Regions from separate parts of the Mesorhizobium sp. BH1-1-4 genome, predicted to be linked through region 2. Evidence: predicted binding sites of a transcription regulator. Region 2 holds the regulator's gene; the other holds the start of a gene.
The links. Region 2 encodes HrcA, which represses chaperone genes, less so after heat shock. Its sites were predicted from a motif close to GTTAGCACTCNCNNNNNGNGAGTGCTAAC; they were not measured.

Region 1: the regulator HrcA is predicted to act here: its motif matches at 2,123-2,151, upstream of groES (co-chaperone GroES).

Annotation. Positions count from the first base shown of each region.
Region 1 covers NZ_JAIUIN010000010.1:199,420-206,099, reverse strand. The annotation lists gene groL (chaperonin GroEL) at 1-1,596, opposite strand, end outside; gene groES (co-chaperone GroES) at 1,654-1,968, opposite strand; gene LB569_RS19175 (usg protein) at 2,310-2,588, shown strand; gene LB569_RS19170 (sulfotransferase domain-containing protein) at 2,614-3,426, opposite strand; gene LB569_RS19165 (ATP-binding protein) at 3,433-4,935, opposite strand; gene LB569_RS19160 (glutathione S-transferase family protein) at 5,276-5,974, opposite strand; gene LB569_RS19155 (hypothetical protein) at 6,171-6,479, shown strand; gene LB569_RS19150 (endonuclease domain-containing protein) at 6,584-6,680, shown strand, end outside.
Region 2 covers NZ_JAIUIN010000014.1:4,154-10,833, forward strand. The annotation lists gene rdgB (RdgB/HAM1 family non-canonical purine NTP pyrophosphatase) at 1-150, opposite strand, end outside; gene LB569_RS21480 (VOC family protein) at 150-560, opposite strand; gene rph (ribonuclease PH) at 744-1,460, opposite strand; gene hrcA (heat-inducible transcriptional repressor HrcA) at 1,641-2,723, shown strand; gene LB569_RS21495 (hypothetical protein) at 2,900-3,097, shown strand; gene LB569_RS21500 (PQQ-dependent sugar dehydrogenase) at 3,209-4,558, shown strand; partial or broken gene LB569_RS21505 (LysE family translocator) at 4,838-5,455, shown strand; gene cysK (cysteine synthase A) at 5,666-6,646, shown strand.

The DNA of each region.
Region 1 (6,680 bases), on a different contig from region 2:
GCTGGCGGCTTCCTTCTTCGGCTTCTCGGCCACCATCGCCTCGGTGGTCACCAGCAGGCCGGCGACCGACGCGGCATCCTGCAACGCCGTGCGCACCACTTTCGCCGGGTCGATCACGCCTTGGCCATAGAGATCGCCGAACTCATTGGTCTGGGCATTCCAGCCCCAGCCGAATTCGCTCTTCTCGCGCAGCTTGCCGACGATGATCGAGCCTTCCGCGCCGGCATTTTCCGCGATCTGGCGAACCGGCGTCTCGATGGCGCGGCGCACGATCTCGACACCGGTCTTCTGGTCGGCATTGTCCGTCTGGACCGCATCGAGCGCCTTGCTTGCCCGAAGCAGCGCGACGCCGCCGCCCGGCAGCACGCCCTCCTCGACAGCCGCGCGCGTCGCGTGCAGCGCATCGTCGACGCGGTCCTTGCGCTCCTTGACCTCGACCTCGGTCGAGCCGCCGACACGGATCACAGCGACACCGCCGGCGAGCTTGGCCAGCCGCTCCTGCAGCTTCTCGCGGTCATAGTCGGAGGTGGTCTCCTCGATCTGCGCCTTGATCTGCGCGACGCGGCCCTGGATTTCTTCCTTGCGCCCGACGCCGTCGACAATGGTGGTGTTTTCCTTCTCGATCACCACCTTCTTGGCGCGGCCCAGCATCTCCAGTGTCACATTCTCGAGCTTGATGCCGAGATCTTCCGAAATCGCGGTGCCGCCGGTGAGGATGGCGATATCCTCCAGCATGGCCTTGCGGCGGTCGCCGAAGCCCGGCGCCTTGACGGCCGCGACCTTGAGGCCGCCGCGCAGCTTGTTGACGACCAGTGTCGCCAGCGCCTCGCCCTCGACATCCTCGGCGATGATCAGCAGCGGCTTGCCCGACTGGACCACCGCTTCCAGCACCGGAAGCAGCGCCTGCAGGTTGGAGAGCTTCTTTTCATGGATCAGCACGTAGGGCTCGTCGAGTTCGACGCGCATCTTGTCCTGGTTGGTGACGAAATAGGGCGAGAGATAGCCGCGGTCGAACTGCATGCCCTCGACGACTTCGAGCTCGGTCTCGGCGGTCTTGGCTTCCTCGACCGTGATGACGCCTTCATTGCCGACCTTCTCCATCGCTTCGGCGAGGAAGCGGCCGATCTCGGCGTCGCCATTGGCGGAGATGGTGCCGACCTGCGCGATCTCATCATTGCGGGTCACCTTGCGGGCGTTGGCCTTCAGCTCGGCGACGACCGCCTCCACCGCCTTGTCGATGCCGCGCTTCAGGTCCATCGGGTTCATGCCGGAGGCAACAGCCTTGGCGCCCTCCTTGACGATCGCCTGCGCGAGAACCGTCGCGGTCGTGGTGCCGTCGCCGGCAAGGTCGTTGGTCTTGGAGGCGACTTCGCGCACCATCTGCGCGCCCATGTTCTCGAACTTGTCCTCCAGCTCGATTTCCTTGGCGACGGTGACGCCGTCCTTGGTGATGCGCGGCGCGCCGAACGACTTGTCGATGACGACGTTGCGCCCCTTCGGGCCGAGCGTCACCTTCACCGCGTTGGCCAGGATATCGACGCCGCGCAACATCTTCTCGCGAGCCTCGGTGTGGAATTTTACCTCTTTGGCAGCCATTGGATTACTCCTCTATCTAGGCAGCATTCGTTGACTGGTGGATTTTCGAAGAAGCCGTCATGCGGCCTTCTTCACTTGCACGGCCTGCTCGATCACGCCCATCACGTCGCTTTCCTTCATGATGAGCAGGTCCTCGCCGTCGAGCTTGATCTCGGTGCCGGACCATTTACCGAACAGGATGCGGTCACCGACCCTTACATCCAGTTCGCTCAGCTTGCCGCTGTCGTCGCGCGCGCCGGGGCCGACGGCGATGACTTCGCCTTCCTGCGGTTTTTCCTTGGCAGTGTCGGGAATGATGATGCCGCCGGCGGTCTTTTCTTCGGCCTCGATGCGGCGGACCAGGATCCGGTCATGCAATGGACGGAACGCCATGTCGTTCTCCTCTTTGGACAAACAGGTTTTGAGGTTCCTCCGCGCCGGACCGGCAATTCGGACCGGAGCGGGGTGCGGCGACCCGTTCAGGCATCGCGCGCGCATATCGAACTAGTTTTGCCATTTTTCGGTTTCAAGGGGTTGGCCAAAAAAAATTAGCACTCGCACGGATGGAGTGCCAACACACTGTTATCGCAAGGTTATTCTTCGTGGGATCGGGTACGGCCGCTTGAATTCCGCCGCGATCCAGCAAAATATCCGCAGCCGGCGCAATCGTGGGCGCTGGAACCGCTCACCCTCTTGGAGAGTTGGGTTCAGACGACCGCCGAAAGGAGACATGAATGGTTGAAAATGTCAGCAAGGAGTTCCGCCTCCAGATGGAAGGCTATGGCCTGACCACCGCACAAATCCATTACCATCTGCCTGACCATCGCAGCCTGTTGCAACTCTATGTCTGGCAAGACTACGACCTGGCGCCGGAATTCCCCGAACTCAAGGAATTTCTCTCCTATTGGGCGCGCGAACTCGACGGGCCGCTCCACTCCGTCCAGGTCGCCCACCACCGGCTCATAACCCCATCGGAGTGGCGGGCCGTCGACGGGGTCATCACCGTCCAGTAAGGCGGCGCCGTCACGCATGCGGGACTCACCAGAACCCGACCAGCGACCGCAGCATCGCCTTCGCGCCCGCCGCTTCCCGGCATTGCTCGCGAAATCCTGGCCTGCCCGTCGCACCCAGCACATCCTCGTCGATGTCGCGCAGGATGAGGCGCGCATTGCGCCAGCCGATCCTGGCGAGCGCGGCCGCCAGATCCGCTCGGGCAGGATCGAACGGACCCTGCTTGGCGGCCGGATCGGCGGGCCGATCGATGTCGTTGCTTGCGCCGATCGTGTGGCGCGGGATGGTCACCGTGGTGCCGGCGTCGAAAGGCGGAGAAAGATCGAGGAATCGGGAGATGGAAGCCAGGCAAGCGGCCGGCGCAGAAACGAGCTGCTCGTAGCAGACGAAATGCACCGGCGCGCCGGTGCGGCGAAGCGCGTCCATGGCGAAGTAGAACTGGTTCCAGTAGTCGGCAGGTGAGCGGAACCGATACTCCATCTGCCCGGGCTGGGTGAAATCCTGCCTGATTTCGAACGGCTGGTTCAGGAAGGGACCGAGATATTTGGCTGGCCTGAAGATGCTGTCGTTCCGGGAGAAACGAAACCATGACAGAAGCTGGGTAATGGGGTCCTTGCTCATCACGATGATGGGAAGGTCTCCATATTGCAGCGTGCGTCCGTCCATCAAGGCCGGAAAGACCCCATGCTTCCAAAAACCCTGGTCGAAGACGACAGGCATGCCGAGATGCGTTTCGACCAGATGCTTGGCCAGATTCGTGCCGGATCGCGGCGTGCCCATGATGCGGACCCGGGCCGCATTGCCGCCGGGCTCAATCCGCGTTTCCCCGGGGCTAGTCATCGGCCCTCATAGCGCCAGGCTACCCTGCTCCGCCGCCTCGGCGTTGGGGTCGCCCGGCGCGGTGGCCCAGGCGAGTTCGACCAGCGTCACCGTGCGCTTTCCCGTACCGTCGAGCTGGCAGACGATGAGGCCCTGCTCCTCGATATAGGTCAGCAGGCGCCGGGCCCGGCGCATGGAGTGCGAACCATAGGCGCGCGCGATCGCGCCATCGCTCGGGCACGGCCAGCCCTCCTTGGCCGCGCGCGCGATCATCATGAACACGCCTTGCATGTCCTCCGGCAGCAGCGAGGCGCGCACCGAAACATCGCGCCATGCGTCGTCCTCGGCCATGTCGGACCCCACTCCGGCACGGGCACGCGTCAGCATGCGGCGGAATTCCTGGAGATCGGGTATGACCGAAGCCAGCCCCTCGATGCGGCAGCGCACGACGAATTCCTGGTAGAGGACGCCGATGACGCGAAATCCAGCGTCCGGTTCGGCCAGGATGGCGCGCAGGACGCGGTCCATCCGCGCGCGCCGTTCGGCCAGGTCCTCGGCGCTGGGCGCCGGCCCGGCCGGTTCGGGACGGATGTCGAGCGGCGCTGCTTTCGCCGCCATCAGCTGCTCCAGCAGGTCCGGCGACGCCACCCGGCGCGGCGCGCGCATCGTCTCCGGCGGCGGCGCGGCCAGGATGATGGCGCGGGCATCCTCGAGCGCTGATTCCGGCATCGCCATCAGCCTGGGCGTGCCGTTGCGCGGACTGGTGTCGGTCGGGCCGATGCGCAGGCCGAGCGGCCGCCGCGACAGCGCCGGCCCCAGCGCCATGAACTGACCGCGCTCCAGATCGCGAAACGCTTCCGCTTGCCGCCGCTCCATGCCGAGCAGATCGGCGGCGCGCGCCATGTCGATGTCGAGGAAGGTGCGGCCCATGAGGAAGTTGGAGGCTTCCGCCGCGACGTTCTTGGCGAGCTTGGCCAGCCGCTGCGTGGCGATGATGCCGGCCAGCCCCCGCTTGCGGCCACGGCACATCAGATTGGTCATGGCGCCGAGCGAGAGCTTGCGTGCTTCGTCGGACACCTCGCCGGCCACCGCCGGCGCGAAAAGCTGCGCCTCGTCCACCACCACCAGCATCGGATACCAATGGTCGCGCGCGACCTCGAACAGCCCGCCGAGGAAGGCGGCAGCGCGCCGCATCTGGTTTTCGGCATCGAGCCCTTCGAGGTTGAGCACTGTGGAGACGCGGTGGATGCGCGCCCGCTCGCCAGCCGCCTGCAGGCCGCGCTCGGTATGCTCCTCGGCATCGATCACCAGATGGCCGTAGCGCTCGCCCAGCGAAACGAAGTCGCCTTCGGGGTCGATGATGGTCTGCTGCACCCAGGGCGCGCTCTGTTCGAGCAGCCGCCGCAGCAGATGCGACTTGCCGGAGCCGGAATTGCCCTGCACCAGAAGGCGGGTCGCCAGCAGCTCCTCGAGATCGAGCTTCGCCGGGGCGCCCGCCGTCGTCTGTCCCATCTCGATCGCAACGGTCATGTCAGACTCAGCGGCTCCTTCACGGACGGGCTTATCAACCCGAGCGCGGCCCGTCGAGCCGCGCGGGCCAGGCGATTCGCGTTGCGCACAGATCAGAGAACGTTGCCGTGGCCCGCAATGGACGGCCGGAAACAGGCTGGCCGCCTGCCGGTTATCGCCCCAGGCCTGTGGATAGTAACCACCTGTTCACCATGAGACGGCGTTCCGATTGCGGACACCGGGCATCCGCCTAGCCTGACCCTGCATCGCGCCCCAACGTGATGCGCCCCAACGCCCCCAAATGGCGGCCGGCGTTTTCAAGTTTCTCTCCAACGTATACGCCGGTCGCCACCCCTTTCGGTTACAGCTCATGCGGCTCGACCTGTCCCGGGACTGGCGGCAACCGCGGCGCATCCAGCCCCCTGAAGGGATCGCGCCAGGCGTCGATGGCTTCAAGCCGCCGATACCAGCTGTTGACCCGCGGATAATCGCCGAGCGGCAAGCCCGCGACATCGTTGAACGGCAAGAACGTCGCCATGCGAAAGTCCGCATAGGAAACCGACGTCCCGACCAGCCATTGCCGCTCGGCAAGTTCGATCTCGAGGATCGCGGCGGCATTGCCGAACGCGTCCAGCCCCTCCCCGACCTTTTCCGCGTCGATCGGCCCGATTTGATAGCGCTGCTTGGTGCCACGCTCGAAATGCACCATGTCGCAGGCCCGTGCGAAATTGTCCTTGCCCCAGCTCAGCCAGCGGATCATGTCGGGTTCGTCATCATCGCTCCGCCAGAAGTTCGAGCGCGCATCGCGCGACAGCCGACAGGCTATGGCGTCGGCCTCCCACAGGCTACCGCCCGGCCACGCCAGTATGGGCAGGGAAAGATTGGGATTGAGCGGCCGGAATCGCTCCGCTTGGCCCGGCGCGAAAGGCGACGCAAATTCGAAGGTCACTTGCGCCTCGAGGTGACGCGCCACCGCGACCGCCAGGCGAGGATTAGGGTTGCGGCTGAAATACAGTTTTGTTTCCGTCCCAGCCGGCATCGCCTCGACCCTGTCACTCATGTCTGCCTCTCCTTGTCCCCGGCGACCATCGTCGGATCAAGGACGGATGCGACTGGCACGATCCGACAAATCATACACCCCATGGTAGGGGTGGAACGAGCAGTCCATCGAAACGGGATGGTCGCGCAAAGTTTGGGTTGACCGTGTCCGATGGCGAGGCGACACTTCATCCCACAGCAAGGCAGGAGGAAGAACGATGGATGAACCCGACCGCTGGCGCCACATGTCCAGCGCGCCGAAAGACGGCAGCCGGATCCTCGTTACGGTCCGCCCATCCGAACAGGGGCCGGCGGAAGTCGACCTTGCCTACTGGTCACGCACCGATCAATTCGGTGAGGAAGGCTGGCGCGCTTCCGATTCCTCGCCTGGCCGCGTCGTCGAATATGCCGAGCCCGAGCTGAAATGCTGGATGCCGATGCCCTCGGCCAATCTCAGCCGGGGCGCCTCGATGCCGGCGCCCTGGGAAGGCGACGACGCGCAACAATTGGACGGCTCCGGAATTTAGCGCCGGGGGGCGAAGCTGCCAATCTCCCCCCTCGTGGGGGAGATGTCCGGCAGGACAGAGGGGGGCGCCGTAGAGCGCCGGCATCAATCGTAGTCGAAACTGCTATGCCTCATACGCCATTGCCTCCGCGAAACCGCGCGAACGCCAAATCGATGCGGAAGGCTATGACGGATGCCGAGCTGAAGCTCTGGAATGAACTTC
Region 2 (6,680 bases):
GGTAGTGCCGGTCTCCTCTGGCTCGGGCAGGCCGTAGGCCTTGGCCGATTTCGCCTCGAAGCCGAACGGTCCCATCAAATCGGCGAATTCGCGCAGCTTGCCTTCATTGTGGCTGGCGACGACGATCTTCTTGCCATCAAGTGTATGCATCAAAGGCCCCAGATTCTCGGCTCGGCGAACTCGATCGAGTTGCCCGAGGGGTCGCGTATATAGAGCGAACGCCCGCCTTGCGGCCATTCGAATTCGCTTTCGATGGCGATTTTCCTCGCCTGAAGATGGGCTTTCCAGGCGTGGATTTCAGCGGCGGTCGCGGCAAAGCACAGATGGCCGTCGCCGACAGCGCCGTGCGGAGGGACTTTCAGCTTCGCATCGGGCGCGGGCGGGATTTTGGTTGCCTCGGCGTTGAAGATGAGCAGAACGCCCGGTCCGCAGCGGAAGAAGAGGTGGCGGCCTTCGACCTTGCCGAGGAGGATGAGGCCGAGCATGTCGGTGTAGAACGTTTCCGCCTCAGCGAGGTCGGTGACATAGAGGGCCGATTCCAGGATTGCGGAGGGTGTCACGAGGCGCCCCCCTCTGCCCTGCCGGGCATCTCCCCCGCAAGGGGGGAGATTGGCTGTATCGGTCGCTTTCGCCAATTTTCAACGTTGAGAGGCAGGCACGGCCAGCCAAACTGCCAATCTCCCCCCTCGTGGGGTAGATGGCCGGCAGGACAGAGGGGGGCGCCTGGGCTCGGCATCAAAATCCTAGGCCACCGCCATCTGCTGCAGGCTGACTAGGCGGGAAATGCCCTTCTTGGCCAATCCCATCAAATCCGCGAACTGCGCTTCGGAAAAGGGTTCGCCCTCGGCGGTGCCCTGGATCTCGACGATGCCGCCCTTGCCGGTCATGACGAAATTGGCGTCGGTGCCTGCCGAGGAATCCTCGATATAGTCGAGGTCGATGACCGGCTGGCCGTCATGGATGCCGCAGGAAATCGCCGCCACATGGTCCTTCAGCACCTTGGCGACGCTGGTCATCTGGCGCGCTTCCATCCAGCGCAGGCAATCATACAACGCCACCCAGCCGCCGGTGATCGAGGCGGTGCGGGTGCCGCCATCGGCCTGGATGACGTCGCAGTCGACGGTGATCTGCTGTTCGCCGAGTGCCTGCAGATCGACCACGGCGCGCAGCGAGCGGCCGATCAGGCGTTGGATCTCCAGCGTGCGGCCGCCCTGCTTGCCGGCGGAAGCCTCGCGGCGCATGCGCTCGCCGGTCGAGCGCGGCAGCATGCCATATTCGGCCGTCACCCAGCCCTTGCCGGAATTGCGCATCCAGCCCGGCACCTTTTCCTCAAGGCTCGCGGTGCATAGCACATGGGTGTCGCCGAACTTCACCAGGCACGAGCCTTCGGCGTGCTTGGAGACGCCGCGCTCGAAAGAGATGGCGCGCATTTCGTCGAATTGGCGTTTGGAGGGGCGCATTCGGCCTGCTTTCTGTCAGTTTCTTGAAATCGTGGCCGGCTTTTAGACGCAAGGGGGGCAGCGCGCAAAGGAAAACGGACCTGGGATCCGAGACAGGCACCCCGGGGTGATCGGCCACAGACACCTGGTTGCGCGCGGCGTACCGAAGTCTATATCCTGAACACGGAGGTTTTTGGCCGAATGACCAAGGCAGTCGATCCCGCTTCGCAGTCGCCCGCTCTTCAATCCCTCGACATGCGCTCGCGCGACATTTTCCGGCGCATCGTCGATTCCTATCTGAGGGACGGCGAGCCCGTGGGCTCGCGCAGCCTGTCGCGCATCCTGCCCTCCTCGCTGTCGCCGGCCACCATCCGCAACGTGATGAGCGACCTCGAACATCTCGGGCTGATCTACGCGCCGCATATCTCGGCCGGGCGGCTGCCGACGCAGGCCGGCCTGCGCTTCTTCGTCGATGCCTTCATGGAACTCGGCGACCTCTCCGACGAGGAGCGCCGCACCATCGAGGCGCAGGTGCGCGCCTCCGGCTCCGGCGCCACGCTGGAGCACATGCTGACCGAGGCCAGCCAGATGCTGTCGGGCATGTCGCGCGGCGCCGGCCTGGTGCTGGCCGCCAAGAACGAGGTAGCGCTGAAGCATATCGAATTCATCCAGCTCGAGCCGACCAAGGCGCTGGCCGTGCTGGTGTCGCAAAACGGCGACGTCGAGAATCGCGTCGTCGACCTGCCCGCCGGCACCACGGTCTCGCAGCTGCACGAGGCCTCGAATTTTCTCAATGCGCATATTCGCGGCCGCACGCTGGCCGAGGCGCGCACCGAGATCGCCCGCATCAAGGAGGAGACGCGGGCCGCGCTCGACACGCTGTCGCAGGATCTAGTCGAAAAGGGGCTGGCGGTGTGGGCGGGCGCCGAAAGCGGCCTGCCGGCGCGGCTCATCGTGCGCGGCCGCGCCAATCTGCTCGAAAACGTCACCGCCCAGGCCGACATCGAGCTATTGCGACATTTGTTCGAGGACATGGAGACGCAGGACGGGCTGATCCAGTTGCTCGACCTTGCCGAGCAGGGATCGGGCGTGCGCATCTTCATCGGCTCGGAAAACAAGCTGTTCTCGCTGTCGGGCTCGTCGCTGGTTGTGGCGCCCTATCGCGACAAGGATGCCCGCGTCGTCGGCGCGCTCGGCGTCATCGGCCCGACCCGGCTCAACTATGCTCGCATCGTGCCGATGGTGGATTATACGGCGCAGCTGATATCGCGCATGCTGCGCTAAGGTGACGATATTCAGGGGGACCGGTCTGCAAACGGCTGCCACCTCCGCCTCCGGTCTCACGTACAAAAGTACGCTCCGCTCCGGTTCTCGGTATCAACCGTTTTCGACTCGGCCTGACCTGAATCTCGACACCTTAGAGCCCCAGAATCGAACAACAGGCAGCAAGGAGAAAAAGAATGGCGCTGGAATCGTTCAAGGCCCAGATCAGCCTGCTGCTGGAGGAGATGGTCAACCAGCCGGAGGACGTGCACGAGGTGCAGGAGCAGTTGCGCGAGAAACTGCGGGAAATGCGCGCCATGGGCCTGCCGCTGCCGGCCGATCTCGTCGAGCTGGAAAAGCGCCTGGACCGCGACCTCGACGCCACCGAAGCTTGATAACCGCTCTACCGTCGCTCCAACCGGACGTGTGGCATGGAACCATCCGCCACGCTCGGCCGTTGCCGCTACGCGCGGCAATCGATTTGCGGCACGATGCGGAGGTCTCTCATGATAAGACTTGCCTCGATGGCCGCCATCCCGGTCAGCCTCATCATTGCCGGTTCGGCCCTGGCGGCCGATCAGCCGGTGCTCAAGGGTCCGGCCGCCTTCGGTGACTGGCGCGCCGACAGGCCGGGCGCGCGCCGGCTGATCAAGCCGGAAGACCTGCCGAAGCCCTACGTCACCAAATCGGCTTCGAACAGCGCGGGGCTAGCGGACATGCCAGCGGACGCAAAGCCGCAACTGCCGCCCGGGTTCTCGGCCCAGCTGATCGCCTCTGGCATCGACAATCCGCGCGTCGTGCGCGTGGCGCCGAACGGCGACCTGTTCGTCGCCGACAGCGAGGCCAACCAGGTTCGCGTCTATCGGCTGACAAAGGGCGGCGCGCAACCGGCCGAGCAGGGGGTCTTCGCCGGCAATCTCAACCAGCCCTACGGCATTGCCTTCTATCCCTTGGGCAACGACCCGCAATGGGTCTATGTCGCCAACAGCGACAGCATCGTGCGCTTCCCCTACAGGAGCGGCGAGTTGAAAGCATCCGGCGAGCCGGAAACCATCGTCGACCACATTCCGGCTAGTCACCACTGGACGCGCGACATCGCCTTTTCGCCCGACGGCAAGACGCTCTATCTGTCGGTCGGCTCCGGCTCGAACGTCGCCGAGGACATGGGCAAGGAACCGGAAGGCGGTCTCGAAACATGGGTCAAGTCGCAGCCGATCGGCGCGACCTGGGGATCCGAGGAGGGCCGCGCCGACGTCAGGGCCTTCGATCCCGACGGCAAGAACGGACGCATCGTCGCCACCGGCCTGCGCAACTGTTCGGGCATGACGATCCAGCCGGCGACCGGCGCCCTGTGGTGCGTCGTCAACGAGCGCGACGCGCTCGGCGACAATGTGCCGGCCGAATACGCGACATCGGTCAGGGACGGCGCCTTCTATGGCTGGCCGTGGTATTACATCGGCAACAATGAGGATCCGCGCCACAAGGGCGAGCGCCCCGACCTCGCTGGCAAGGCCACTGTTCCCGATGTGCTGATGCAGGCCCATTCGGCACCGCTCAACATCGCCTTCTACACCGGCAAGGCTTTCCCGCAGGAGTATCAGGGCGATGCCTTCGTTGCCCTGCACGGCTCCTGGAATCGCGGCAACCGCACCGGCTACAAGGTGGTGCGTTTGCTGTTCAAGGACGGCAAACCGACCGGTGAATACGAGGATTTCATGACCGGCTTCGTCGTTTCCAACGGCGAGGTATGGGGCCGGCCGGTCGGTGTGGCGGTGGCAAACGACGGCGCGCTGATCGTGACCGAGGATGGCAACGGCACCATCTGGCGCGTGACTTACGGTGATGGCCGCTCCTGAGGAGTCTTTGGTTGGGCAGCGCAGGCCCCCTCACCCGGATTGCCAAAACCGAATTGCAAGGGCAATTCGGGGCAATCCGACCTATCCCCTAGGGGAGAGGAGTCTTGCAGGCGCTGGCGCCCGTCTCTTCTCCCCTCGGGGAGAAGGTGGCCGCGAAGCGGCCGGATGAGGGGGCTTCGTAAGGCGAGCCTTTATATCTGGTGCAATAGAATTCGACCCCAGGGAATTCAACGTTGGCCGGTCCCATGCGATAAGGCGCTCTGATCAGAGACCGCATCCATGACCCTTACCGGCTTCCTCGCCTACAGCGCCGCTCTCGGCATCGCCGCCGCCATTCCAGGCCCCGGCGTCACCGCGCTTGTCGCGCGGGCGCTGGGCTCGGGCTTTCGCTCGTCGCTGGCCATGTCGTTTGGCCTGATGCTGGGCGACCTTATCTATCTGACCGCCGTGGTGCTGGGCCTCGCCTTCGTCGCGCAGGAGTTCGGCATGGTGTTCCTGGCCGTCAAATGGGCCGGCGTCGCCTATCTCGCTTTTCTCGGCTGGCGTTTCTGGACCGCCGGCATCACGCCCGAGACGGTCTAAGCCAGGAAAGGCAAGGGCGGGCTGGTGTCGAGCTTCCTCGCTGGCCTCACCGTGACGCTCGGCAATCCCAAAACGATGATCTTCTACCTCGCCATCACGCCGACCATCGTCGACCTGAAGACGATCACGCTCGCCGACTACGGCATTCTCGCCGCGCTGACGGTCGTCGTCCTGTTCGTCGTGCTGGTGCCTTACCTGGCACTCGCCGCCAAGGCGCGCTGGTTCCTGAAATCGCCGAAGGCACTCAAGCTGCTGAACCGCACCGCCGCCACGTTCATGGTCGGCGCGGCGGCGGCGATCGCCGCCCGCAAGTAGGGCTTCGGCCAAACCGTTCCGCAAACCATTTGTTTCGGGAAACGCTTTTCCGGAGCAAACGGGTTTTCAGCACGGCCCCTACTCGGATATTTCTTGCCGACAGCCTATCTTGCGCGGCTGAACAGCTTATCGTGCTGGCAGGAATGCCACTCGCCTGAATACTCCTCTTGCCTGAATACTCTCTTGCCTGAAATTCTGGGAGCGAAACCAATGAACAAGCCCGTCACCTCCGCCCGCGTGCCCGGCCGCGGCCGCATCTACACGTCCATCACCGACACGATCGGCGATACGCCCCTGGTCCGGCTCGAGAAGTTCGCCAAGGAGAAGGGCATCGTCGCCAATCTGGTCGCCAAGCTCGAATTCTTCAATCCGATCGCCTCCGTCAAGGACCGTATCGGCGTGGCGATGATCGAGGCGCTGGAGGCATCGGGCAAGATCGCGGCCGGCAAGACCACGCTGATCGAACCGACATCGGGCAACACCGGCATCGCGCTTGCCTTCGCCGCCGCCGCCAAGGGCTACAAGTTGATCCTGACCATGCCCGAGACGATGTCGATCGAGCGCCGCAAGATGCTGGCGCTGCTCGGCGCCGAACTCGTGCTGACCGAAGGGCCGAAAGGCATGAAGGGCGCCATCGCCAAGGCCGACGAACTGGCCGCGACGATCCCCAACGCCGTCATCCCGCAGCAGTTCGAAAACCCCGCCAATCCGGAAATCCACCGCAAGACGACAGCGGAGGAGATCTGGAACGACACGCAGGGCGAGATCGACATCTTCGTTGCCGGCATCGGCACGGGCGGCACAATCACCGGCGTCGGCCAGGTCTTGAAGAAGCGCAAGCCAGCGCTGCATGTCGTCGCCGTCGAGCCGGAAGCCTCGCCGGTGCTGTCGGGCGGCCAGCCCGGCCCGCACAAGATCCAGGGCATCGGCGCCGGCTTCGCGCCCAAAATCCTCGACACCACGATCTATGACGAGATCGTCAAGGTCTCGAACGAGGATTCCGTCGCCAATGCGCGCCTCATCGCCCGCCTCGAAGGCGTGCCGGTCGGCATCTCGTCGGGCGCGGCGCTGCAAGCGGCGATCGTCGTCGGTTCGCGGCCCGAGAACAAGGGCAAGACCCTGGTCGTTGTCATTCCCGACTTCGCCGAGCGGTATCTGTCGACGATCCTGTTCGAAGGGCTGGGGGCCTAAGGGTTTCGCGCACCCGTCTTCCCTTCTCCCCTTG